3 regions of the Lelliottia jeotgali genome follow, and region 3 is predicted to be linked to each of the others. Evidence: predicted binding sites of a transcription regulator. Region 3 holds the regulator's gene; each other region holds the start of a gene.

The links. Region 3 encodes CRP, which controls carbon source genes, mostly activating them, when cyclic AMP is high. Its sites were predicted from a motif close to ATGTGANNNNNNTCACAT; they were not measured.
Region 1: deoC (deoxyribose-phosphate aldolase) is a predicted target of CRP. The motif match lies at 5,281-5,298, and genes of this name have one in related genera.
Region 2: JBO43_RS05510 (YfcZ/YiiS family protein) is a predicted target of CRP. The motif match lies at 4,749-4,766, and genes of this name have one in related genera.

Annotation. Positions count from the first base shown of each region.
Region 1 covers NZ_JAENMQ010000002.1:238,260-245,775, reverse strand. Annotated here, with positions in the region: gene osmY (molecular chaperone OsmY) at 1-581, shown strand, start outside; gene JBO43_RS07545 (DUF1328 domain-containing protein) at 665-826, shown strand; gene JBO43_RS07540 (patatin-like phospholipase family protein) at 960-2,012, shown strand; gene JBO43_RS07535 (TatD family hydrolase) at 2,009-2,791, shown strand; gene JBO43_RS07530 (YjjW family glycine radical enzyme activase) at 2,786-3,646, opposite strand; gene JBO43_RS07525 (YjjI family glycine radical enzyme) at 3,621-5,168, opposite strand; gene deoC (deoxyribose-phosphate aldolase) at 5,430-6,209, shown strand; gene deoA (thymidine phosphorylase) at 6,345-7,516, shown strand, end outside.
Region 2 covers NZ_JAENMQ010000001.1:1,166,487-1,174,002, forward strand. Annotated here, with positions in the region: gene sixA (phosphohistidine phosphatase SixA) at 1-440, opposite strand, end outside; gene fadJ (fatty acid oxidation complex subunit alpha FadJ) at 651-2,798, opposite strand; gene fadI (acetyl-CoA C-acyltransferase FadI) at 2,798-4,108, opposite strand; gene JBO43_RS05510 (YfcZ/YiiS family protein) at 4,357-4,641, opposite strand; gene fadL (long-chain fatty acid transporter FadL) at 5,016-6,362, shown strand; gene mlaA (phospholipid-binding lipoprotein MlaA) at 6,408-7,160, opposite strand; gene JBO43_RS05525 (formate/nitrite transporter family protein) at 7,478-7,516, shown strand, end outside.
Region 3 covers NZ_JAENMQ010000015.1:18,639-26,154, reverse strand. Annotated here, with positions in the region: gene JBO43_RS20560 (YccS/YhfK family putative transporter) at 1-1,925, opposite strand, end outside; gene crp (cAMP-activated global transcriptional regulator CRP) at 1,984-2,616, opposite strand; gene JBO43_RS20550 (OsmC family protein) at 2,924-3,328, shown strand; gene JBO43_RS20545 (phosphoribulokinase) at 3,468-4,337, opposite strand; gene JBO43_RS20540 (YheU family protein) at 4,368-4,586, opposite strand; gene JBO43_RS20535 (hydrolase) at 4,583-5,605, opposite strand; gene mdcA (malonate decarboxylase subunit alpha) at 5,885-7,516, shown strand, end outside.

The sequences.
Region 1 (7,516 bases), on a different contig from region 3:
CTAAAACTCTGTTAGCCGTCACGCTTAGTGGCCTTCTGGTCAGTGGTTCCGCACTTGCTGAAAACAGCGTGCAATCCACCGCGGATAGCGCAGGGCAAAAAATCGATAGCTCTATGAATAAAGTCGGTAATTTCATGGATGACAGCTCTATCACAGCAAAAGTGAAAGCGGCTCTGGTGGACGATGAAAACATCAAGAGCACCGACATTTCCGTGAAAACGGATAAAAAAGTAGTCACTCTGAGCGGCTTTGTTGAAAGCCAGGCGCAGGCTGAGCAGGCCGTCACCGTAGCGAAAGGCGTTGAAGGCGTTACTTCCGTCAGCGACAAACTGCATGTGCGTGATGGCAAAGACCAGTCTGTAAAAGGTTATGCGGGTGACACAGCAACCACCAGTGAAATCAAAGCTAAACTATTAGCAGATGACATTGTGCCGTCACGTAAAGTGAAGGTCGAAACCACTGATGGTGTGGTTCAGCTCTCCGGTACGGTGGATTCCTCAGCGCAGGTTGAACGTGCTGAAACTATCGCTAAAGCCGTAGATGGCGTGAAAAGCGTCAAAAACGATCTGAAAGCGAAATAAGAACGACTTTTGGACACAACGCTTGTGAGCACCTGAGCGCTCACGTATAGCGGCTGATATTAACTATGGTAAAGGAGAGTTCTATGTTTCGTTGGGGCATTATATTTCTGGTTATCGCGTTAATTGCCGCCGCTCTGGGCTTTGGTGGTCTGGCGGGTACAGCGGCCGGCGCGGCGAAAATTGTCTTCGTCGTCGGTATTATCCTGTTCCTGGTCAGCCTGTTTACTGGACGCCGTCGTCCCTAGCAAAGCGTAATTAGCCTGTCGTTAATCGACAATCTTCTCAAAGCCCGTCCCTGTGACGGGCTTTTCATGTTTGAGTCATAGGGCCAGTTTGCGCTACTGTGTAATGACATAAAAACGAAAAACAGGTGCAGCAGTGGGCCAGAGAATTCCCGTTACGCTCGGCAATATTGCGCCGTTGGCGTTAAAACCCTTTCGCGTCGGACGACTCGCACTGGTATGCGAAGGCGGTGGGCAAAGAGGCATCTTCACAGCCGGGGTACTGGATGAGTTCATGCGCGCGCAATTTAACCCCTTTGACCTGTTTTTCGGCACCTCCGCCGGAGCGCAAAACCTCTCGGCCTATGTCTGCAACCAGCCTGGCTATGCGCGCAAAGTCATCATGCGCTACACCACTTCACGCGATTTCTTCAATCCTCTGCGCTTTGTGCGCGGCGGGAATCTTATCGATCTCGACTGGCTGCTTGATTCCACCGCCAGCCAGATGCCGCTGGCGATGGACACCGCGTCCCGCCTGTTCGATAGCGGAAAAGAGTTCTGGATGTGCGCCAGCCGGGGCGACGACTACTCGCCGGGCTACTTCTCGCCGCAAAAAGAGAACTGGCTGGATATCCTTCGCGCCTCCAGCGCGATCCCTGGTTTCTACCGAACCGCCGCGGCCCTTGATGGAATCAACTATCTGGATGGCGGGATCAGCGATGCGGTACCCGTTCAGGAAGCCGCGCGGCGCGGGGCGCAAACTATTGTGGTGATCCGCACCGTGCCGTCGCAGATGTATTACACCCCACAGTGGTTTAAGCGGATGGAAAAATGGCTGGGAGACAGCAGCCTGCAACCGCTGGTGAATATCGCCAATTTGCATGAAACCAGCTACAGCGCAATGCAGCGCTTTATCGAAAAGCCGCCGGGCAAGCTGAAAATCTTTGAAATTTATCCGCCAAAACCCCTCAACAGCATGGCGCTGGGCAGTCGTATACCTGCCCTACGGGATGATTACAAAACAGGGCGTCTGTGCGCGCGCTATTTCCTCGCAACGGTAGGCAAACTGCTGGCCGAACGTCCGCCTATTCATCGACATAAACGCATTATCCTGCCACCTGCGATTGTGGCGAACGATGCCCTGACAATGCCGCTGGTGAATGTCCCGCAGGCTAACGATACGACCTTTGACAATGAGGATCTGGCGTGACTTTCCGCTTTGTCGACACCCATTGCCACTTTGATTTTCCGCCCTTTACCGGCAATGAAGCGCAAAGCATTGTTCAGGCGGCAAGCGCGGGTGTACAGGCGATTGTTGTGCCCGCCATCGAAGCGGCAAATTTTAGTCGGGTACTCGATCTGGCCAGAACGCACACCGCGCTCTACGCCGCGCTGGGCCTGCATCCAATTGTTATAGAAAAGCATCAGGATGCGCATCTGGAACAGCTGGAAGCGTGTATTCTCAGCGCCGAAGAAAAACTGGTGGCGATAGGCGAGATCGGCCTCGATCTCTATCGCGACGATCCACACTTTGATCGCCAGCAGGCGCTTCTGGACGCGCAGCTAAAGCTCGCAAAACGCCACGATTTGCCGGTGATCCTCCATTCCCGACGCACCCACGATAAACTGGCGATGCACCTTAAACGCCACGATCTACCGCGAACCGGTGTGGTGCACGGTTTTTCCGGTAGCCTGCAGCAGGCGCAGCGTTTCATTGAGCTAGGCTACAAAATCGGCGTTGGCGGGACGATCACCTATCCACGCGCCAGTAAAACCCGCGACGTGATGGCGCAATTACCCCTTTCATCCCTGCTGCTGGAAACCGACGCACCGGACATGCCGCTGAACGGTTTTCAGGGCCAGCCTAATCGACCGGAGCAGGCGGCGCGTGTGTTTACGACTTTATGTGAATTGCGCGAGGAACCTGCAGAGGCGATTGCCGATGCGCTGCTGCGCAACACCGGCGATCTGTTTGGCATCACTCTATAAATAGAGCGCCGGGCGGATCACGGTGATCCGGCGTTTTTCCAGCGCAACGGCCAGCGGTTCAACATCGTCCGCCGTGGCGCTGCGCCAGCGGGCCGCTTCACCATAAACGCCGTGAGCGTGAAAGGCGTTGATCCGCACCGGTACGTCGCCCAGAGCGTGAATAAAGGCGCTCAATGGCCCCAGATGTTCGAAGTAATCACAATGATCGGGGATCACCAGCAGGCGCAGTTCCGTCAGGCGTTTATGCTGGGCCAGCCAGCGAATGCTGTGTTTGATCTGCGGGTTTTCGCGTCCGGTCAGGAAACGATGATGTTCGTTATTCCACGCTTTCAGATCCAGCATCGCGCCATCAAACACCGGCAGCAGTTTTTGCCAGCCGGTTTCACTCAGTAAACCGTTGCTGTCCACCAGACAGGTCAAATGCTTCAGTGATTCGTCGGCTTTGACGGCGTGAAACAGCGCCACTAAAAACGGCAGTTGGGTAGTGGCTTCGCCGCCGCTGACGGTGATCCCTTCGATAAACGGCGCGACTTTGCGGATCTGAGCGAGTATCTCCTCCACGCTAAAACGGTGGGCCATCGGCGTGGACTGCTGCGAACAGACGTGCAGGCAGGTATCGCACTTCTGGCAGTCGCTTTCCTGCCACCAGACCCGCCCGGCCTGAAGGGTCAGGGCATCGTGCGGGCAATGCACCACACAGTCGCCGCAGTCATTGCAGCGACCGATGGTCCACGGATTGTGGCAGGTTTTGCAGCGCAGATTGCACCCCTGCAGGAACAGCGCCAGGCGACTGCCCGGTCCGTCCACGCAGGAGAAAGGGATAACCTGACTAACTAAAGCGCATCTGCTGTTCATGGCTCATCACGCGCGGCTGACGTTCAAGAATACGGGTATTGCGGGCTGCCTCTTCGCCAAGCCAGGTGGTGTTTGTGCGAGACCCTTCTGCGCGGTATTTCTCCAGATCCGATAAGCGCACCATATACCCGGTGACGCGCACCAGATCGTTCCCGGCCACGTTAGCAGTGAACTCACGCATTCCAGCTTTAAAGGCGCCGAGACAAAGCTGAACCACCGCCTGCGGGTTACGTTTGATGGTTTCGTCCAGGGTCAGAATATCGCTGATACCGGAATGATAATGTTTGTGATGCGGTGCGACGGCCAGCAGATGGCTAATCGGGTCCGGCTCGTCGCCGTACGGCAGACGCGCTCCCGGCGTGGTGCCGGAATCAGAGCTGATACCGGACTGCGCATGCAGCATCGCGCGCTGTTTCCAGCCGTGTTTCACCGGCGTGTTTTCGACAAATTCCGCGAGCTGTTCACTGATGCGATACCCCAGCGCATTGGCCTGCTCATCTTTGCCGTAACGCCCGTCCAGCCCGGCTTTCTCACACAAGATATTCACTGCTTCTGCCAGGCCGTACATACCAAACATCGGCACAAAACGATCCGCATCAATCAGCCCCTCTTTCACCAGGAAGCTATTCTCAAAGAAGCCGGATTCCTGATAAAGGAAATCACAGCGGGCATCAATGATGGCGATCTGCTGCTGACAGTAGTGCGGTAGCGTGCGGGTAAAGAAATCTTCCACTGATTCGCTATTCTGCGCGATAGCCTTGAGATTGAGGCGAACCAGGGTACTGCCACCGCCCGCCAGCGGCAGAGAGTTGTAACAACTCACCACACCATAACCGCCTTTTGTGAAAATTTTATCATTCACCGGACCGTTAGAAATATGCGGTTTACTGCACTCACAAATATTTTTGGCGATGCTTAACAGCAAATCGTCCGGCGTGATTTCTGGATCGTAGATAAAGGTCAGGTTCGGTGCAACCTGCTTCAGTTCTGCGTCGGCGCGTAAAATGGCGCGCGCGACAGGGGTATCGGCAGGGCCGATATTGGCGTGCATAAAGGCGTCAGGCAGGGTGCGGTCGAGATAACGCCAGAAACGTTTTATTCGGCTATCTATTTCGTCTTGTGTTAGAATTCTAACATATGGTTGCAGCAGTGCGTCGAGATGGCCGAGAAACACCGGCATCGATGTAACGGATGGAACATGGTGGTAGAGGATAGTGAGTAACGACAGGGCGTCATCGAGATCTTTCGCCCCTTCCAGCTCTAACCACTCTGAGCCGTTCGCCAGGAATTTGGCATAGTCCGGCAGAACGTAGCGCGGTTTGTAGGGCGCATGGCCTTCAAACATGTCGCAGATAAAACCCTCGTCCAGCGCGGCGCGCGCCGTGTCTGAAAGCGTGGGGTAGGGCAGATTGTTTTCCGCTTCCAGCGCCAGAAAATGGCGTTTCTGCTCAGGCGTCAGTACTGGGCTTGTCACAATTTGCTGGCAACGTTGTTGCATCGCATCGAGGCCGGAGGTGGACATGTTCGCTTCCTTTTATTCTGCGGATGATGGGCAGATTGTAGGAACTCATCGCGCAAAGGCCTTTGATCCGACGCGGGTGATTGCTGTTTTAGCCAGCAGTATGAAGATTAAAGTTTGAAGTTGATCTCATTACAGTAATGCAAATTTGTATGCAGTTTTCATTAACTGTGATGAATGTCGAAGTGTGAATGCGGGTGAATGTTAGAATACTCACAGACCCGCACGGTGAAAATTTATACGGCAAAGCCGTTGGAGAATGTTATGACTGATTTAACCGCAAGCAGCCTGCGCGCGTTGAAACTGATGGACCTGACCACCCTGAACGATGACGACACCAATGAAAAAGTGATCGCATTGTGCCATCAGGCGAAAACGCCGGTAGGCAATACCGCTGCTATCTGTATCTATCCGCGTTTCATCCCGATTGCCCGTAAAACGCTGAACGCCCAGGGTACCCCTGACGTGCGTATCGCCACGGTCACCAACTTCCCACACGGTAACGACGACATCGATATCGCGCTGGCCGAAACCCGCGCGGCGATTGCCTACGGTGCAGACGAAGTGGACGTGGTCTTCCCGTACCGCGCACTGATCGCCGGTAACGAGCAGGTTGGTTTTGACCTGGTGAAAGCCTGTAAAGACGCGTGTGCGGCGGCTAACGTGCTGCTGAAAGTGATCATCGAAACCGGCGAGCTGAAAGAAGAAGCGCTGATTCGTAAAGCGTCTGAAATCTCTATCAAAGCCGGTGCGGATTTCATCAAAACCTCTACCGGTAAAGTGCCGGTCAATGCGACGCCAGAAAGCGCGCGCATCATGATGGAAGTGATCCGCGACATGGGCGTCTCTAAAACCGTTGGTTTTAAACCTGCAGGTGGCGTACGTACCGCAGAAGATGCGCAGCAATTCCTGGCTATCGCTGACGATCTGTTTGGTGCTGACTGGGCGGATTCCCGCCACTACCGCTTCGGCGCATCCAGCCTGCTGGCAAGCCTGCTGAAAGCGCTGGGTCACGGCGACGGCAAGAGCGCAAGTAGCTACTAAGCCTTATATTGCCGGATGTGTAGTGACGTAGGCCGGATAAGGCGCAGCCGCCATCCGGCATGAATACGACTGCCGGGTGGCGCGTTGCTTACCCGGCCTACAACGGCCTTCTACTCTTTTCCCCTGGGGGTTACCGTGTTTCTCGCACAAGAAATTATTCGTAAAAAACGTGATGGTCATGCATTAAGCGACGAAGAGATCCGCTTCTTTATCAACGGTATTCGTGATAACACCATCTCTGAAGGGCAGATTGCCGCCCTGGCGATGACCATTTTCTTCCACGATATGGCGATGCCGGAACGCGTCTCGCTGACCATGGCGATGCGAGATTCAGGGACCGTCCTGGATTGGAAAAGCCTTAACCTCAACGGCCCGATTGTGGATAAACACTCCACCGGCGGTGTGGGCGATGTCACCTCACTGATGCTCGGCCCAATGGTCGCAGCCTGCGGCGGTTACATCCCAATGATCTCTGGTCGCGGTTTGGGCCACACGGGCGGTACGCTCGACAAACTGGAAGCCATTCCGGGCTTCGATATCTTCCCGGATGACCAGCGCTTCCGCGAAATTATTAAAGACGTTGGTGTGGCGATTATCGGCCAGACCAGCTCTCTTGCTCCGGCGGATAAACGTTTTTACGCCACCCGCGACATCACCGCGACCGTCGATTCCATTCCGCTTATCACCGCTTCGATCCTCGCTAAAAAGCTTGCCGAAGGTCTGGATGCGCTGGTGATGGACGTGAAAGTAGGTAGCGGTGCGTTTATGCCGACCTTTGAACTCTCTGCGGCACTGGCCGAAGCGATCGTTGGCGTCTCCAACGGCGCAGGCGTGCGCACCACCGCGCTGCTCACCGACATGAATCAGGTGCTGGCGTCCAGCGCCGGTAACGCGGTCGAAGTCCGCGAAGCCGTGCAGTTCCTGACCGGCGAATACCGCAATCCGCGTCTGCTCGACGTCACCACGGCCCTGTGCGTGGAGATGTTGATTTCCGGTAAGCTTGCCAAAGACGACGCTGAAGCACGTGCGAAATTGCAGGCAGTGCTGGATAACGGCAAAGCGGCTGAGATCTTCGGTCGTATGGTTGCGGCGCAAAAAGGCCCGACCGATTTCGTCGAAAACTATGCGAAATATCTGCCGACCGCGACGCTCAGCAAAGCGGTGTACGCCGATGCGGAAGGGTTTGTTTCCGCGATGGACACTCGCGCGCTGGGCATGGCCGTGGTCTCGATGGGCGGCGGACGCCGTCAGGCATCGGACACCATTGATTACAGCGTCGGCTTTACCGATATGGCGCGTCTCGGTGA
Region 2 (7,516 bases), on a different contig from region 3:
TTAAATACCCCTTTGCCGCTTTCGTCGAGGGTGACGTTAGCAATGGCCGAGGTAGTAAACATCGGTGGCGTTTCGCCGGGGCACAGTTCAGACACCAGGTAGCCGACCAGCGGCAGATGGGAAATCACCAGTGCAGAAGCGACACCTTCATTGCACAGCGCCTGAAGATAAGCGCTGACAAGACCCACATCGCCGCACGGAGTGAGTTCAGGAAGAACATCCACGCCTTTAGGCAGGTTCATACATTCCCCTACCACATCCAGCGTCTGCTCGGCCCGCAGGAAAGGGCTCACCAGTACACGATCGATATCCACTTTTTGGCCCTTGAGCCAGGTCGCCATTTGACGGGATTCGTCACAGCCACAGGTGGTCAAAGGACGAACAGAGTCACTGGCAGCATCGAGTGCCGCGTCGCCGTGACGCATGATAAAAACTTGCATATTGCACCGCTTTTGTTAACCAGGATCACCGGCGTTGACTACCCGCTATAACAGCAAAAAAGGTAGAAAACCCGATGGCCGGGCATTGTGCCTGATCCATCTGATGAATGAAACGCTGTTTTTTACCTTAATGGTGTAAGTATAGTCAATATCTGTTTACAAAATCACCAAAACAGGTTCATTCACCGTTGGATATACTCTTGTTGGACCTTAAGTTACGAGGTCAGTTTCCTCTGTCGGCCAAAAGTGCAGATTATTTTCTGCCATCCGCATTAAAGGTTCACACGGGGTAAACCGCGGACCATAAAGCGATGCCAGACGCTGCAATATTGCCACAACTTCACCCGCGCCCAGACTATCCATATAGCGGAACGGGCCACCCAGGAAAGGTGGAAAACCAATGCCAAACACGGCGCCAATATCGCCGTCTCGCGCACTTCTAACGACCTGCTCGTCAAAACAACGAGCCGCTTCGTTGAGCATCATCATGACGCAGCGCTCAGCACATTGCTGTGCTGACAGTTTCCCCTGGCCGCTGGCGCGAATAAGCCCATAAACCGAGGGGTCGACCTGTTTCTTGCTTTTACGCCCTTTAACTGCGTAAAGATAGAAGCCGCGTCCATTTTTTCTGCCTTTGCGATCGTCATTCAGGATCGTAGAAACAATGTTTGCAGGCGGGCTAAAACGTTCTCCATAAGCCGCTTCTAACACAGGTATAATTTTAGTGCCTGTGTCTATTCCAACCTCATCCAAAAGTTGGATTGGACCGACAGGAAAACCAAACTTCACTAAGGCTTCATCGATGTGATCGATTTTCTCGCCTTCGGTCAGCAGCCGCATGGCCTCATTAATATAAGGCGCGAGAATACGGTTGACGTAAAAGCCGGCCTTGTCAGCGACAACAATCGGCGTTTTTCCCTGCAACTTAGCGAGCTTCACCACCGTTGCCACCGTTTGTGCGCTGGTTGACGCATGGGGAATAACCTCCACCAGCGGCATTTTTTCGACCGGGCTAAAGAAGTGCAAACCGATTACTTGCTCCGGGCGTGCTGCTTTCTCCGCAATATCGCCAATCGGCAACGACGACGTGTTTGAGGCAAAAATGGTGTGCGGCGCGCAGTGTTGTTCCACTTCCGCGACCATCTGCTGCTTGAGATTCAGATCTTCAAACACGGCTTCAATCACCACATCACGATGCTGAAAACCACTGTAATCGGTGGTGCCGGAAATCAGCGCCAGTTCTTTATCGCGTTCACTGGCTTTGATATGGCGGCGTTTGACCTTTTGATCAAGGTGCTGCCAGCTGTATTGCAGGGCATGGTTGATGCCCTTGGGATTGATGTCTTTAATACGTACCGGCAATTTGCCTTTGCTGGCTGTCACGAATGCAATTCCACCGCCCATCAACCCACCGCCGAGCACACCAATGGCAGTGAGCGGCGCAGGAGAAGCATCACTTCCGGGATCTTTTTTCACGTCGGTGCTGGCAAAGAAAATGCTGCGCAACGCCTGAGATTGCGGCGTCATTGCCAGCTCACCAAAGGCTTTGGCCTCTGCCGCATAGCCACTGCTGCTGCCCTGCGACAGACCGGTTTCAATCACACTCAGAATGCGTTTGGTCGCCGGGTAGTTGCCTTTGGTTTTTTGCTCGGTTTTCTTGCCAACCATATTAAACAGCAGCGCGCGCCCAAGCGGCCCTGCCAGAATACGTTCACGTACCGGCAAATGACGACTGGCCTGACGCCCTCTTAGCGCCAGCTCAACTGCCGCTTCCAGCAGAATCGAGTGAGGAACCACTTCGTCCACCAGCCCGGCTTTTAATGCCTGACGAGGGCGCAGCTGTTTACCGGTTAGAATCATCTCCAGCGCAGTACTCACACCAATCAGGCGCGGCAAACGTTGGGTTCCCCCTGAACCCGGTAACAGCCCAAGCTGTACTTCGGGCAGGCCGAGCACGGTTTTCGCATCATCCGTGCAAATTCGGCTGTGGCAGGCCAGCGCCAGCTCCAGACCGCCGCCAAGACACGCGCCGTGGATCGCCGCGATCACCGGGATCGGCAATCCGTGGATCTCAGCCATGATCTGCTGTCCCTGACGAGCGAGCTCTTCGGCCTCCATCGCACTGTTAGCGCGGGCGATCATATTAATATCTGCCCCCGCGATAAAATTATCTGGCTTGGCTGAGATAAAGATCAGCCCGCGAATCTCTTTGTTTTCACGAATTTGCTTGAGGATAGCCCGCACCTGAACACCAAACTCGGCTTTCAGGGTATTCATTTTCTCGCCCGGCACGTCGATGGTGACGACAGCAATATTGTCCAGACGGACTTTCAGGGAAAAAGCGGAAGTCGTTTCCATTATTCAGCCTCCAGAACCATCGCCGCGCCCAGGCCACCCGCCGCGCAGGCGGTAACCAGACCAAAACCGCCGCCGCGACGGCGAAGTTCATGCAGCGTTTGGGTGATCATACGTGCGCCGGTAGCCGCAAACGGGTGGCCGTAAGCGATGGAGCCGCCCAGCACATTAAATTTGCTCTCGTCCACTTCGCCGGTGGCATGAGCGCGGCCCAGCACGTCGCGGGCAAAGCGTTCGCTGGCCAACAGTTGCAGGTTCGCGAGCGTTTGTGCGGCAAAGGCTTCGTGCATGTCGATCAGAGTTAAATCAGCCATCGTTAATCCGGCGCGTTCGAGCGCCAGTGGAGTAGACCATGCCGGCCCCAGCAGCATGTCCTGCCAGACGTCGATAGCAGTGAATGCATAGCTGCGCAGATAACCCAGCGGAACCAAACCCAGCTCTTTAGCGCGGGACTCCGTCATCAGGATCACTGCTGCCGCACCGTCGGTGAGCGGCGTGCTGTTCGCCGCCGTGACGGTACCGTGTTTGCGGTCAAACGCCGGACGCAACTTTGCATAATCCGCCAGCGTTGAGTTCCCGCGAATGTTGTTATCTTCAACGAGAGGCTCACGGAATGGCGGAATGTAGGCCGTCATGACTTCGTCGGCGAGTTTGCCCTCTGACCACGCCAGCGCCGCGCGTTGATGTGAACGATGCGCCAGCGCATCCTGCTGTTCGCGCGTAATGCCGTACGTTTTTGCCATTTGCTCGGCGGTATCGCCCATTCGCAGGCCGGTAGAGTATTCCGCAACCGCAGGCGGCACAGGCGCGAGATCGCGCAGGCGAAGGCGTGAGAAAAGTTTGAGGCGCTGCCCCATCGTGCGAGCTTTGTTGACGTCTACCAGCACGCGAGCCAGCTTTTTACTGACGCCAATTGGCAGAACGGACGAGGAGTCAGCCCCGCCCGCAATGCCCGCACGAATAGTCCCGGTGATCAGGCTTTCCGCCACGTTGGCGACGGCCTGGAAGCTGGTCGCACAGGCGCGACTGACGCTGTAGGCGTCCGTATGGACGTTCATGCCGGTGCCGAGCACGATTTCGCGGGCGATGTTGGGCGCTTCGGGCATTTGAACCACCTGCCCAAACACCAGCTGTTCGATAACCTCAGGGGGTATTTCGCTGCGTGCCAGCATCTCCCCCACCACCATTTTCCCCAGATCGACAGCCGGTATTCCGTGAAATGCCGTCGCCTGACGTGCAAACGGAGTACGCAATCCACTGACAATGGCAATGCGATCACCCTGACGGGTGACGAGCGGTAATGCCTGACTCATAACAGTCCCCTGTAAATAACCTATGCGCAAAGTGGTCTGACCTGATAACAGTTTTAACCATATTTTTACATTGAGCCAATCGGGGAAGCTAAAAATTGCGAGGTAAGGCACAGAGAAGAAAAAGAAAATGCCCCTGCATAGCAGAGGCATTTGAGATGTTTTTTATCGGGTAGCGCTTCGCTTACCCGACCTACAATTTCGTAGGCCGGGTAAGGCAAAGCCGCCACCCGGCATAATTACTTAGAAAATTAACGCAGACCGAGCTGGAAAATCAGCGTTTCGGCTTCACACGCAAAAATGAAATCGATGTCGAGTTGCACACCGCCTTCCACTTCCGTGAAGGTCGATTTGATTTCACAAGGATCGGATTCCACGTCGCGCGCGCGTTTCGTCAACGCGGTCAGGGTTTCTTCAGCATCCGAACGTTTGCTAAATACACGGCTGTAAGACGCGGTGCAATCGGTGTTATCCATAATGGTACCGACATCCATACAGCAGCAAACCGGGGTTTCATCAGCACTGCATTTACTCATAGCTCAAGTTCCTCTGCGTTTTCGCGCACGGCGCGAGATAAATACGTTGCTGATATTTTACGCCCTGGCTGAAGGTCTCTCCAGCCGTTAATGGCGCAAATGGGGATAAGTGACCGATATCACACTAAAAAATGATCTGGCGCAAAAATCACCCTTTCTGATGAGTGCGGGTGGTCGCATTTTTGCCACATAGATCTCGTTTCAAAAAACATCTTTGAAAAACTTCAGAAACAAACTTGCAACATCCCATCTGGTCCGACCTATACTCTCGCCACTGGTCTGATTTCTAAGTGTTACCACAGACCCTACACTTCGCGCTCCTGTTACTGTATGTAACATATATTGCATAAAAATAACTCAATGAGGTTATGGTCATGAGCCAGAAAACCCTGTTCAAAAAGACTGCGCTGGCAGTCGCAGTGGCAATCGTATCAACGTCCGCCTGGTCAGCGGGCTTCCAGCTTAACGAATTTTCTTCCTCTGGCCTTGGCCGTGCATATTCCGGGGAAGGCGCCATTGCCGATGACGCAGGCAACGTGAGCCGTAACCCGGCGCTGATCACCATGTTTGATCGCCCTACCTTCTCTATGGGTGCCGTCTATATCGATCCCGATGTCAACGTCACCGGGAAATCCAATTTAACCGGGCAGAGTGCTAACCAGGACAACATCGCGCCAGTCGCCTGGGTTCCTAACATGCACTTTGTTATGCCAATCAACGATCAGTTTGGTTGGGGTGCGTCTGTGACCTCCAACTACGGTCTGGCAACAGAATTTAACGACAGCTACGCGGCCGGCATTTACGGCGGCAAGACCGACCTGCAGACCATCAACCTGAACCTGAGCGGTGCTTATCGCCTGGACAGCAACTGGAGCTTCGGTGTGGGCTTTGATGCTGTTTACGCAAAAGCGAAAATTGAACGCTATGCAGGTTCCCTCGGCCCTCTGCTGGCGAGTCAGCTGCAAGGCCGGGTTCCACCCTCCATGCTGGACGGCATTAGCTCTCCAGACGACCAGATCGCGTACCTGAAAGGCGACGAGTGGGGCTTCGGCTGGAACGCAGGCATCCTGTATGAGCTGGACAAAAACAACCGTTGGGGCTTCACCTACCGTTCAGAAGTCAAAATCGACTTCGACGGCGACTATAAAAGCTCCATCGATCCGAACCTGAGCAACATCTTTGCCAGCATGGGTCTGACCGGCCTGCCAGCAGGTACCGGCGGCAGAACCCAGAACGGCGCACTGACGCTGAACCTGCCTGAAATGTGGGAAGTGTCTGGTTATAACCGCGTTGCACCACAGTGGGCTATTCACTACAGCCTGACCTACACCAGCTGGAGCCAGTTCCAGGAACTGAAAGCGACCGGCAACGACGGCCAGACGCTGTTCTATAAAGATGAAAGCTTCAAAGATGCTTATCGTATCGCGCTGGGTACTACCTACTACTACGATAAGAACTGGACCTTCCGTACCGGTATCGCGTTCGATGACAGCCCAGTTCCGGCTGACAAGCGTTCCATCTCTATCCCGGATCAGGACCGTCTGTGGCTGAGCGCCGGTATGACTTATGCGTTTAACGACGATGCATCTATCGATGTGGGCGCGTCTTATATGCACGGTCAGAACGTCAGCTTCACCGAGGGCGAAGGCCCTGCAGCGTACACCTTCAAATCTGAAGGTAAAGCCTGGCTGTTCGGTACCAACTTCAACTACGCGTTCTAAAAGCGTCGTTATTAAAAAAGGTGAGCATTTGCTCACCTTTTTTATTTATTCTTTATCTATCTCAGAAAGCTCATTCTCGATAGCCTTGGCGTTCGGATTATCTTCTGGTTTCAGCTTGCCGCCGCTAGCAATGAAGTCATGATTCTGGAAGTAGGCTTCGCGGACCATAATGTACGGGTCGGAAGACTGACGCAGCAGGCCGTCCGAATCCAGCAGTTGAGCGCGGGTCTCGATACCTTCCACGGTCCATTTGCCAATCGACAGCGGCCAGGTCAGCCACGACAGCACCGGATAAAGGGTATCGACCATGTCGCCACCGTCATCACGAATCGTAAAGCTGCCATAAAACGGCAATTGCATATACGGGCCGTAACCGACGCCATAGCTGCCGAGTGTGCTACCAAAGCGATGCGGCTGCTCACGCTGCAACTTCTGATTCGCCATTCCCGCCACATCAATAAAGCCACCCATCCCTAACAGGCTGTTCAGGAAGAAGCGGGTGAAATGCACCATCCCCTGATACGGATCGCCCTGCAGGAAGAAGTTCACCATGACAGCAGGCTCTTCCAGGTTACTGGTGAAGTTGCTCAGACCATTTCGAGCCGGTTGCGGAACGTAATCACGCCATGCCACAGCAACCGGACGAACCAGATACGGGTCCAGCACGTTGTAGTTAAAGCTATACATGGATCGGTTGAACCCTTCTAAGGGATCGGAGCGCCCTGTTTGCTCGCCCGAGCTGGCACAGCCCACGAGCAACGTGGTGCCCAGCGCAAGCGCCGACAGCCGAAGTTTCATATATTTCTCCCTGTTAGTATGGCTATCGTTGACTGCCATCCGAAACGGAACGCCGCGCGCTCCGCTAACATACGTGCAAGTGATTGTAACAGCACGTTTCTGGATGTCCACGCACACAATGACGGGCAGTCAGCTGCCATCACTCTGATCTCAGCATAGCCTGGCTTTTTCATTTCATTTCTTTGCCAATTTTATCCTGTGTCAGAAGTCGATGTATCACGTTTATTGCCATTGCCAGGAAAATAAGAGCATCCCCACGGGCAATGGCCGGAAAACCGCTACGATTACTGTTATGACAACGCAGCGAGACGCTTCTGATGGACGAACTGAACGCAGAAAAAATCGATAAACATACT
Region 3 (7,516 bases):
GCTTCAAGAATATTTGAATCCCCCGATTCTCCCGGCGCGTCGTACTCCAGACGCTGCTGGCAACGCTGCAAGGCAATTTCACACGACTGCAAATAGCGCTGCGCCAGATCCGGTGTCAGCATTGTGTGCTCGCGCGCCAGGGTGGTCATCGCGTTGATATGCTCGACGATAAACTGGCTGTGCGTGACCCACAGCTTCATATCCGCCAGATAGTGAGAATTAAAGCCCGGCTCCTGCATCGCCTGGTTGAGGGAGTTAAACAGCGCGTTGTGTGCCTGGTTGACCTTCATGCGCTGATAGGCCAGCGGCGATGCTTTAGGATCGTCGCTCAGGATCAGCCGAATCGCCTGCTGATCGGCTTCGAGCGCGTCATGGGCGTTCTGGCGTAACAGTCCGCTTTGCCACTGTGGCCACAGCCAGACCATCCCGCCAAAGGCAATCAGACAGCCAATCAGCGTATCGACCAGCCGCGCGACAATATACTGCTCGCCGTTCAGGGTCAGCAGTTGCAGGGTATACACTGCCGTCACCGTAAACCCGACCATCGCCCAGCCGTAGTTTTTACGGATAATCAAATACCCCACCAGAGTGATCACCAGCATCCCCAGCAGGGTGTAGCCATCGGGTACGTGGAAGTGCAGCGTCACCCCAGCAATCACCAAACCCGCGAACGTGCCGAGTGCCCGATGCAGAATGCGCACCCGCGTGGCGCCATATCCGTTCTGAGTGACAAACAGCACGGTCATTAAAATCCAGTAGGGTTTGGGTAAGTGCAGCGCCACGCCCATCAGGCTGGCCGCGCTGAGCATCACGCTGATGCGCGCGGCATTGCGCAGAGCGGCGGATTTCAGCGACAGATAGCTTTTGAGTGCAGGCAACAGCGGCAGCCGTTTTTGCTTATCGGCCATCAGGTCACGTGCATAGAGCGGACGCTGAGTTCTCAACACCCGCGCGATACGGCTGAAATGCCAGGCGCAAAACTGTCCGACCGGGTTATCCGGGTGCTGGCGCGCAATTTTCTCCAGCGCACCCAGCTGTTTATCCATCGTAAAGCGGGTCGGGTAGCGGTGATAAAGAATATCGTCCGCCAACACGCGCAGGCGAGTCGCGACCGTCTGGGCATTCCAGCGCAGCACTGCTTCGGCGTGGCTGCGCTCTACCAGTTTTTGCACCTCCTGCGGATGATGCAAGCTGACTGAGATATGTTCCTGCAGATCCAGCCCGACCTGGAAGGTACGCAGCAGGCGTTTGTATTCATGATTTTTATTGGCCGCCAGCATGTGCAGTTGTTGGTAACACTGGCTGATTAAATCGACCACTTTTTGCTGGCGCGACAGCAGCGGCGGCAATGATTTTTCCGGGTCTGCGTGCTGGGTCAGCAGGGTGTATTTCGCTTCGCAATAATCGGCGAGCTGAACGTACAGCAGGCTCAGGGATTCTCGCAGCGGCTGTTCCCGCCACATCCAGAACCAAAACCAGTTAAAAAGCCCGTACCACAGCGTGCCGGCGGCGTAGATCAGCAGCGGCTCCCAGACGGGCATATTCCCGGCGAGGCTCAGCGTGAATATCGCTGCAATCAGTGAAGCGGGCAGCAGGCGGGCGTGAAGTGCGCTGATCTCCGCCGTGACGCCCAGCGTCATCGCCAGCACGGTCAGGATTAAAGGCAGCGGGATATCGCGGGCCAGCAGCAGCTGTACGGCGAGGCTACACCCGGCAAACAGGCAGCCGCCGATAATCAGGCGTTTGAAAAAACGTTTGTGGGGAGTATCCAGACCGGCAATGTTGCAGCAGGCAGGAACAAGAGAAAAAAGCAGCCCCTGTTGCAGATGGCCCAGGACTAAACCAATGGCCACGGGAAGACATAACACCAGGGTTTGACGTAGTGCGTAGTTAACTTCCGGGTGATAAATCAGCCTGCGCCACATAATCGTCAGAGACAAAAACGGCGTGACACCTTGCGATGGCACGCCGTTTTTTCCGGAATTAACGCGTTCCGTAAACCACGATTGTTTTACCGTGGGCGGAGATCAGGTTTTGATCTTCCAGCATTTTCAGGATACGGCCAACGGTCTCACGAGAACAGCCGACGATCTGACCAATTTCCTGACGGGTAATTTTAATTTGCATACCGTCCGGGTGGGTCATGGCGTCAGGTTGTTTCGCCAGGTTCAGCAGTGTCTGCGCGATGCGGCCAGTAACGTCGAGGAAAGCGAGGTTGCCCACTTTCTCGGAAGTGACCTGCAGGCGGCGAGCCATCTGCGAAGAAAGACGCATCAGGATGTCCGGGTTGACCTGGATCAGCTGGCGGAATTTCTTGTAGGAGATCTCAGCGACTTCACATGCGGATTTTGCGCGCACCCAGGCGCTACGTTCCTGGCCTTCTTCAAACAGGCCCAGTTCACCGATGAAATCGCCCTGGTTCAGATAAGAAAGGATCATCTCTTTCCCTTCTTCATCTTTGATCAGCACTGCCACCGAGCCTTTGACGATGTAATACAACGTTTCCGCTTTTTCACCCTGGTGAATCAGCGTGCTCTTCGATGGGTACTTATGAATGTGGCAATGAGACAAGAACCATTCGAGAGTCGGGTCTGTTTGCGGTTTGCCAAGCACCATGCGCTGTTATCCTCTGTTATAAGCTGTCTCAGAGTCAAAATCGCATCCTGACTCTGGGGTTGCAATCGAATTCTTACCCGTACCTGGGAAGTTGGCTGTCACAATGTTTGCAGCCAGTAAAGTTTGATGTCCTCTGCATACATGTGTAACGTCAATGTATTACTGTAGCATCGAGACTGTTTTAGCATAGCTTTAGCCGCGTGTCTCCTGGTGTCTCGCTTCAGCATGATGCAGGTCGCCTTCCGTTGCGAGAATTGTAACGCACGCGTAATCTGTTCTGAAAAATGCAACTTTGGAGTTAATGAAAATGCAAGCGCGTGTGAAATGGGTTGAAGGTTTAACGTTCCTTGGCGAATCCGCTTCAGGGCACCAGATTTTGATGGACGGTAACTCCGGAGATAAAGCGCCAAGCCCGATGGAAGTGGTGCTGATGGCCGCTGGCGGATGTAGTGCGATCGACGTGGTGTCGATTCTGCAAAAAGGCCGTCACGATGTGACCGACTGCGAAGTGAAACTGACGTCAGAACGTCGTGAGGAAGCGCCACGTCTGTTTACGCACATCAATTTGCATTTTATCGTCACCGGTAAAGAGCTGAAGGATGCCGCGGTGTCCCGCGCGGTAGATTTGTCTGCGGAGAAGTACTGCTCTGTGGCGTTGATGCTGGAAAAAGCGGTAAAGATTACGCATTCGTATGAAGTGATTGACGCCTGATTCGTTGGCGGGTGGCGATTCGCTAACCCGTCCTACAAAGGCAACATCTGCGGTATTTTGCCCGATGGCGCGACGCTTACCGGGCCTACAAAAGCCTGAATGTAGGCCGGATAAGCGCAGCGCCATCCGGCAACAGACCTTAGGCGATCTTCTTGCCTTCCATCAGCCGTTGCACCAGCGGCATCATGATCAATTCCATCGCCAGCCCCATTTTGCCACCCGGCACCACCAGCGTATTGATGTGCGAGATAAACGAGCCCTGCAGCATCGCCAGCAGCCACGGATAATCAATATCGTCCAGATTGCGGAAGTGGATCACCACAAAACTCTCGTCCAGCGAAGGGATCGTTTTTGCCGCAAACGGGTTGGACGTGTCCACTGTGGGAACGCGCTGGAAGTTGATATGAGTGCGGGAAAACTGCGGCGTCAGGAAGTTAATGTAATCTTCCATCGAACGCACTACCGAATCCATCACCGCTTCGCGCGAATGGCCGCGCTCGCTCATGTCGCGGGTCAGCTTCTGAATCCACTCCAGATTGACAATCGGCACCACGCCGACCAGCAAATCCACGTGGCGCGCCACGTCGTGCTGCGGAGTCACCACGCCACCGTGTAATCCCTCATAAAACAGCACATCGGTCGGTTCCGGCAGCGGCTGCCACGGTGTGAAGGTACCAGGCACCTGATTCCACGGCACCGCTTCGTCATAGGTGTGCAGATATTTGCGTGACTGACCTTTACCCGTATGTCCGTAATCCTGGAAAGTCTGTTCCAGCAGGCCGAAGTCGTTGGCGTCTGGCCCGAAATAGCTGATGTGCTTGCCTAAATCGCGGGCCTTGCGGATAGCCATGTCCATTTCAGGACGGGTGAAGCGATGAAAACTATCGCCCTCAACCTCGGCAGCACGCAGATTGAGCTGCGCGAAGATCTTGCGAAAAGCGAGGCTGGTGGTCGTGGTTCCCGCACCACTCGAACCCGTGACGGCAATAACCGGATGTCTGGCGGACATAGCAACTCCCTGACTGGAAAGATGGAACAATCAACCGCGAAACTGATTGCGCGGCATGATGTTGACGGTTTCGTGCAGTTCTGACCACACCAGCAACACCTCGCCACTTTGTAGCTGCCGTTTTACATCGGCGACCTTTTGTTCAAGCGAACGTTCATGTTCACCATAATCGGTGCCTTCGCGTAATACAAAGCTTTCAATCAGGCTATCCAGCGTTTCGGGAGCCAGATCCTGCCAGGGAATCATCATTTTACTCTCTCCAGAAAAGGGGTTAACCAGTCGGGGATGCGCGACTCCAGCCACATTTTCGGGCGGCGCAACGTGCCGCCGATAAAGCCGACGTGGCCGCCGTGCTCCGTCAGTTGATACTGCACGTTTGCAGGCAGATGTTCCGGCGCGGGAATGGAGTGATGATCCATAAAGGGATCGTCCTTCGCATGGATGATCAGCGTCGGTTTGGTTATCTGGTTCAGCAACGGCATGGCGCTACACTGACGATAATAGTCGATGGCGTCAGCAAAGCCGTGGATCTTCGAGGTGATCATATCGTCAAACTCGCGCAGGCGACGCATACGCTTCAGCTGTTGCAGGCTGATCGGCAGGGTATCTGGATAGGCCTTCAGCTTACGTGCGGCGTTAGCCTTGAGTAAGTTCAGCAGGTAGCGCTGATAGACGCGTGAAAAGCCCTTTTCCATATGATAGCTGCACTGCTCAAGCATAAACGGCGCGGAGACGATCACCGCCGCATCCAGTGGGACCGTGTCGCTCTCTTTAGCCAGCAGGCAGGCGAGCATATTGCCACCCAGGGAATAGCCCACAGCGGCGGTCGGCACGCTGCCGTAGCTGTTCTTCAGCCAGTGCAAAAACCAAGTGCCGTCTTCGGTTTCACCGGAGTGATAAATGCGCTCGCGACGATTCGGTTCACCGCTACAGCCGCGAAAATGCATCACCACGCCGAGCCAGCCACGCTCTTTTGCCGCGTGGATCAGGCCGTGGGCATACGGGCTGTGGAGACTGCCTTCCAGACCGTGAAACAACACCAGACGCGGTTTATGTTTAGCCTGTTCAGGATCTTCGCTCCAGGCTAAATCCACGAAATCACCGTCCGGCAGGTCGAGACGCTGCCAGTGCGGCGTAAACTGCAGTTTTCGGCGCAGCAGCCTCGGCAGCATGGTCTGCAGGTGTGGGTTCGCCACGCCCCGCATGGGCACGAAGTCTGCGCTCTCAGCGCCTGCGATCTCGAAATCTGATGGAATAATTTGGGTCATAACGATGCAATGTTAATTCTTGTCAGCCATTTACTATACCTGCCGAATTGTACCCTGTTTATGAAAACGAGGGGCGTTTACCTCTGATTTAGCCCTTTCTGCCGCCTCTGACATTTTTTCGCGCGATGTGAACTGATCTCGATCACAAATCTTTACCTCGATTATTACTCTCAGGCTAATGATTCCACTCTACGCTTAATTGATGCCTTTCTCACCAGGGCGCACACTTTGTTCAGCGTTAAGCAAATCAGAATGATGTGCTGAATCAGGAGGTTAATAATGTTATCTGGGCAAACACCCGCCCGTGTCTGGAACACGCGACGCACTGAAAAAGCGCGCCGCCTGGCTTCTGTCCCGGTGCAAGGCAAGGTTCTGCCAACCGACGATCTTGTCGCCATGCTGGAAAAACTGATTGCGCCGGGCGACAAAGTCGTTCTGGAAGGCAACAACCAAAAGCAGGCCGATTTTCTGTCCCGCTCTCTGGCCGAAGTAAATCCGCAAATCGTTCACGACCTGCATATGATCATGCCAAGCGTCGGGCGCAGCGAACATCTCGACATCTTTGAAAAGGGCATCGCCCGCAAGCTCGATTTCTCTTTCTCCGGCACCCAAAGCCTGCGTATTTCGCAGCTGCTGGAAGACGGTCAGCTCGAAATCGGCGCCATCCACACTTACATCGAGCTTTACTCCCGCCTGTACGTCGATCTCTCGCCAAACGTGGCGCTGATTGCCGGGTTTAAAGCTGACCGAAAAGGCAACCTTTACACCGGAGCGAGCACCGAAGACACCCCAGCGCTGGTTGAAGCCGCTGCGTTCCACGACGGGATCGTCATCGCCCAGGTGAATGAGCTGGTGGATGATGAATGCGATCTGCCGCGCGTGGATATTCCGGGCTCGTGGATTGATTACGTGGTGGTGGCCGACAAGCCGTTCTTCATCGAACCGTTATTTACCCGCGACCCGCGCCTCATCAAGCAAGAACATATCCTGATGGCGATGATGGCGATTAAAGGCATCTACGCGGAACACCAGGTGCAGTCTCTCAACCACGGTATCGGTTTTAATACCGCCGCGATTGAGCTGCTGTTGCCTACTTACGGCGAACAGCTCGGCCTGAAAGGCAAAATCTGTAAACACTGGACCCTGAACCCGCATCCAACGCTGATCCCGGCGATTGAAAGCGGCTGGGTGGAGAGCGTGCACTGCTTCGGCGGCGAACTGGGGATGGAAGAGTACATCCGCGCTCGCCCGGACGTGTTCTTTACCGGTGCCGACGGCTCGATGCGCTCTAACCGCGCGTTCTGCCAGCTGGCGGGCCAGTATGCGGTCGACATGTTTATCGGTTCGACCTTACAGGTGGATGGCTACGCCAACTCCTCTACCGTGACCCGTGGTCGTCTGTCGGGCTTCGGCGGCGCGCCAAATATGGGCCACGATCCGCACGGTCGTCGTCATGCCACACCTGCGTGGCTGAACATGATTACCGAACCAGACCCGATGCAGCGCGGTAAAAAGCTGGTGGTGCAGATGGTCGAAACTTTCCAGGCGGGCGTGAAACCGACCTTCGTGGAAAAACTCGACGCTATTGAAGTCGCGAAATCCTCCGGGATGCCGCTGGCACCGGTGATGATCTACGGCGATGACGTGACCCACGTGCTGACCGAAGAAGGGATTGCGTACCTCTATCGCGCCGAAAATCTCGAAGAGCGCCGCGCGATGGTCGCCGCGGTTGCCGGGATCACCGACATCGGTCTGGGTGTGGACGCCAAACGCGTCGCCGCACTGCGCCAGAGCGGCAAAGTGGTTTACCCGGAAGATATGGGCATTCGTCGCACCGACGCGACCCGTTCTCTGCTGGCAGCCGGCAGTGTGTCTGACCTCGTTGAATGGTCAGGTGGTCTTTATAACCCA